2 regions of the Pseudomonas arsenicoxydans genome follow, and region 2 is predicted to be linked to the other one. Evidence: riboswitches for the same ligand, from Rfam matches in the RefSeq annotation. Region 2 holds a riboswitch; the other holds the start of a gene.

Region 1 (2,389 bases), 1.2 Mb from region 2:
GCAGGGTTTGCGGCTCGGCCCACACGTAATCGCGCGCCAGCCAGCGATTGGCCAGGCAGCGGAAAAAATCCATAGCGTTGTTCATGCCGCCCTGACGCAAAAACTGCCAGAGACGATCGCGGTCTTGCGCGGGAACGGTGCTCAGGTCGCTGAGTTCCGGGTCCGGGCGATCATCGCCGGGCACCAGAATCAGCTGCACACCCTGCTCCGCGAGCTGCACCAGCCGTTCGACGCCGTAGCGCCAATAGGCGATGCCACCGTGCAGTGAAATCAGAATCACCTTGGCGTGGCGCAGCACTTCGTCAACGTACAAATCGACCGACGCGTGATTCTGCACCTGCATCGGGTTGGCCAGGCGCACGCTGGGGTAATCGTCCGGCAGTTGCTGCGCTGCTTCGGCGAGCAGCGCGAGGCTGGAATCGCCGCTGCACAGGATCACCAGCTCGGCGGGGGTTTGTCCAAGGTCGGCGATGTTGTCATCCGACACGAAACCGCCGGGCTGGGTCCTGAGCAGGTGCATGGCTTACACGCTGAGCGCGGCGCGCAATTGCGCTTCAAGCAGGACGGCGTCGAGTTCCTGGCCGATCAGCACCAGACGCGTGGTGCGCGCTTCAGCGGCGCCCCACTGACGGTCGAAATGCTTGTCGAAACGCGTGCCCACGCCCTGGATCAGCAGGCGCATCGGTTTGTTCGGGATGGCAGCGAAACCTTTGACGCGCAGAATGCCGTGCTGGACCACCAGCTGGGTCAGCGCGTCCAGCAGCAGGCTTTCGTCGGCTTGCGGCAGTTCGATGGAGATCGAATCGAACGCATCGTGGTCGTGATCGTCTTCGCCTTCATGGTGGTGATCGTGATGACTGTGACGGCTGTCGATGTGTTCTTCGGAGCCGGCGCCAAGGCCGATCAGCACGTCCAGTGGCACGCGACCGCTGCTGGCTTCGATGACTTTGACGGCTGGCGGCAGTTCTTCGGCGACTTCCAGACGCACCCGGGCCAGGTCTTCAGGGCTGATCAGGTCGGCCTTGTTGAGGATCACCAGGTCGGCGCTGGCCAGTTGGTCGGCGAACAGCTCGTGCAATGGCGATTCGTGATCCAGGTTCGGGTCGAGTTTGCGTTGGGCATCGACCTGGTCCGGGAAGGCGGCGAAGGTGCCGGCAGCAACGGCCGGGCTGTCGACCACGGTAATCACCGCGTCAACGGTGCAGGCGCTGCGGATTTCCGGCCACTGGAAGGCTTGAACCAGAGGCTTTGGCAGTGCCAGACCCGAGGTTTCGATGAGGATGTGGTCGAGGTCGCCGCGACGCGCCACCAGTTCGCGCATCACCGGGAAGAACTCTTCCTGGACGGTGCAGCACAGGCAGCCGTTGGCCAACTCATAAACGCGGCCGTTGGCTTCTTCTTCAGTGCAGCCGATGGAACACTGCTTGAGGATTTCGCCGTCGATGCCCAGCTCGCCGAATTCGTTGACGATCACCGCAATGCGGCGGCCCTGAGCGTTGTCGAGCATGTGCCGCAGCAAGGTGGTTTTGCCCGAGCCGAGGAAGCCGGTAACGATGGTGACGGGAAGTTTGGCCAGTGTTTTCATCGGATGCCCTTTGGCAAGGTGGCGGGCATACGGGACGACAATCGCTGCGACGGATGCGCGCGCGGAAGAGTTCGCCACCGGATCACCCCGCCCGGTTGAAAGTGAGAATCTGTGTCGAGGCAGGTCTCCTGGCTGACGGTGTGCCAATGGCAGACTGGCATTCGCTGCGCCTTCCCGCGAACCCGTTGTGCAGGGTTTGCAGTGGCGTGGCAGCGAACATCACCGTTCACAGTTGCGGGGGCAGCCGCGGCATCGACCGCGTTCCCTTCTTAGCTTCGGCAAACGCCGAAGAACCTCGAATGCGCAAGGCTACGCATCGTGTGGGGGCGGGTCAATCGTGACCTGCCTGATGATCGTTCCCACGCTCTGCGTGGGAATGCAGCCCGGGACGCTCTGCGGCCCTTCGCAGCCGAACGCGGAGCGTCCGTTGAGGCATTCCCACGCAGAGCATGGGAACGATCAACCAAACGAGAACCCATGCCAATTGACTCCCCCGCCCCGCCCATGCTCTCCTACACGCCTTGTTACGGGTGCCCTTCACAGGGTGAAACGGGAAACCGGTGAATCATGTGCTTTACTCAAAGCCATGTCAGTCCGGTGCTGCCCCCGCAACGGTAAGCGAGCGAAGCGTCAGATCCACTGTGCCAGCAGTTCGGCATGGGAAGGTGATGCTTGCAGGTTCAGGCGCAAGCCTTGACCCCTCGTGAGCCCGGAGACCGGCCCGCAACACAAAGTGACCATTACGATCACTGAATAACAAACCCGCGGTGGGCGGGCGCTGTTTGAACCTCTGCGTGCCCGTTC
Region 2 (2,389 bases):
CTTGCGCATACTGATCTTCCCTATGAATGCAGTGACTTAATCATAGAGAAGATCAGTGGTGCGATGGTTCAACCCATCAGCCGCGGGCTTCCTTGAGCAGCAGGGCGATTCCGGGATGATAGTTGCCGGCTTCGCTGCGCAACTTGCGGTAGGCGTACGGGAAGTACCAAGCCACGGCGCAGCAGTGTTCCTTTTGCAGGTCGTCGACCATGTCCTGAAGTTCTTCCGGTGTCGCGCTCTGCTGGGCTTTTTGTGGCGCCACGAACAGGCAGCCCAGTTTCAGGTCGCTGGCGTAGCTGATCCGTTTGGCATCGCAGGTAATGTCCTGCAATGCCTGCGTCAAATTCAGGCTATTGACCCGTGGCCAGCGTTGAGTGGCCTGGAGGTAGGCGCGCTCCTCGGGGGTTGCGACAAACAGATCGGCGCGACCATTGCGTTCGCCTTCCTCGGTTTGCTTGCGCGTCGGGGACTGTTGCAGCGTGACCATTTCCGCCATCCACGCCGCGGCAGCGAGCAGGCCAAGGTTGGCTTTTTCGTCGTACCAATAAGGTGTGTCGTTATCACCGCGCACCGCGTTGTAGCGGTCGATACAGTCAAACCAGCGTTCCAGGACAGGGCGCAGGAATTCCAGCTTCGGATTGCTGATGATCATGCCTTGCATGTGGCTTACCCTTGTTATTGTGATGTGGGATTGTGGCTCTTTGATATCACTGCGGCGCGCATGGCACAAGATTGGCGTCATATTTTTGATCGGCGGCCGTTATTCGCCGGGCGGCGCCCCGGCTTTAATTGACGCTCCACCCCCAACCCTCTAACCTTCGCGGCTTGTTTCAGGTGCTCTGTGGCCTTGGTCGACAGAGTGAAACAGGGAAGCCGGTGAGTGCTTTGGTTCGACTCATGAACAGCACGATCCCGGCGCTGCCCCCGCAACGGTAAATGAGTGAAAAGCTGCGCTTTGAGCCACTGTGTCGACTGACATGGGAAGGCGCGCAGTCAGGCGAACGCCGCTCATGAGCCCGGAGACCGGCCTGATTCATCCAGCGGCATCACGGTGGGCGATGCCAGGCTTCTTGCCGTCTATTCTTGTGCCTGCCCGCCGTTATCCAGCCTCAACGGAGAGCTCCCCCATGACTGATTCCCCCGATCGTGACGAACGCCATCTGGCGCGCATGCAGCGCAAAAAAGCCGTGATCGACGAACGCATCGCCAACTCCCCGAACGAGTGCGGCCTGCTGCTGGTACTGACCGGCAACGGCAAAGGCAAAAGCAGCTCGGCCTTCGGCATGCTCGCCCGCTCCATGGGCCATGGCATGCAATGCGGTGTGGTGCAGTTCATCAAGGGCCGCAACAGCACGGGTGAAGAACTGTTCTTCCGCCGCTTTCCTGAGCAGGTGCGTTTTCATGTGATGGGCGAGGGCTTCACCTGGGAAACCCAGGACCGCCAGCGCGACATCGCTGCCGCTGAAGCGGCTTGGGCGGTGTCCCGTGAATTGTTGCGCGATCCGTCCATCGGCCTGGTGGTGCTGGATGAACTGAACATCGCCCTCAAGCACGGTTACCTCGACCTCGATCAGGTGCTCACTGACTTGCAGGCACGTCCGCCGATGCAGCACGTGGTGGTCACCGGTCGCGGCGCCAAGCCTGAAATGATTGAACTGGCCGACACCGTTACCGAAATGGGCGTGATCAAGCATGCGTTCCAGGCCGGGATCAAAGCGCAAAAAGGCGTCGAGCTGTGAATACAACTTTATGAAAAACATCCGTCATTGCCCGGCAGTACTGATTGCCGCTCCGGCCTCGGGTCAGGGCAAGACCACCGTCACCGCCGCGCTGGCCCGTTTGCATCGCAATCAGGGGCGCAAGGTTCGTGTGTTCAAATGCGGCCCGGACTTTCTCGACCCGATGATTCTTGAACGTGCCAGCGGTGCGCCGGTGTATCAGCTGGACATGTGGATGGTCGGCGAGCAGGAAAGTCGTCGGCTGTTGTGGGAAGCCGCCGGTGAAGCCGACCTGATTCTCATCGAAGGTGTCATGGGACTGTTCGACGGCACGCCGTCCAGCGCTGACCTGGCGCGGCACTTTGGTGTGCCGGTGCTCGGAGTTATTGACGGCACCGCCATGGCGCAGACCTTTGGTGCGCTGGCATTGGGATTGGCCAGGTATCAACCGGACTTGCCGTTTGCCGGGGTGCTGGCCAACCGCGTCGGCACGTTGCGTCACGCGCAATTGCTCGAAGGCAGCCTGACCGAAGGCTTGCGTTGGTACGGCGCCTTGTCGCGGGAAACCGGGATCGAATTGCCGAGTCGTCATCTCGGTCTGGTTCAGGCCAGTGAGTTGAATGACCTCGATCTGCGCCTCGATGCGGCCGCCGAATCACTGGCCAGCAGTT

The links. Region 2 has a riboswitch for cobalamin ahead of cobO (cob(I)yrinic acid a,c-diamide adenosyltransferase). Riboswitches for the same ligand answer to the same signal wherever they lie in the genome.
Region 1: another riboswitch for cobalamin. It lies ahead of cobW (cobalamin biosynthesis protein CobW); the one in region 2 lies ahead of cobO (cob(I)yrinic acid a,c-diamide adenosyltransferase).

Annotation. Positions count from the first base shown of each region.
Region 1 covers NZ_LT629705.1:4,197,301-4,199,689, reverse strand. The annotation lists gene cobN (cobaltochelatase subunit CobN) at 1-520, opposite strand, end outside; gene cobW (cobalamin biosynthesis protein CobW) at 524-1,585, opposite strand; cobalamin riboswitch at 1,687-1,898, opposite strand; cobalamin riboswitch at 2,097-2,324, shown strand.
Region 2 covers NZ_LT629705.1:2,977,242-2,979,630, forward strand. The annotation lists gene BLQ41_RS13850 (PQQ-dependent sugar dehydrogenase) at 1-9, opposite strand, end outside; gene BLQ41_RS13855 (hypothetical protein) at 77-661, opposite strand; cobalamin riboswitch at 816-1,046, shown strand; gene cobO (cob(I)yrinic acid a,c-diamide adenosyltransferase) at 1,128-1,739, shown strand; gene BLQ41_RS13865 (cobyrinate a,c-diamide synthase) at 1,750-2,389, shown strand, end outside.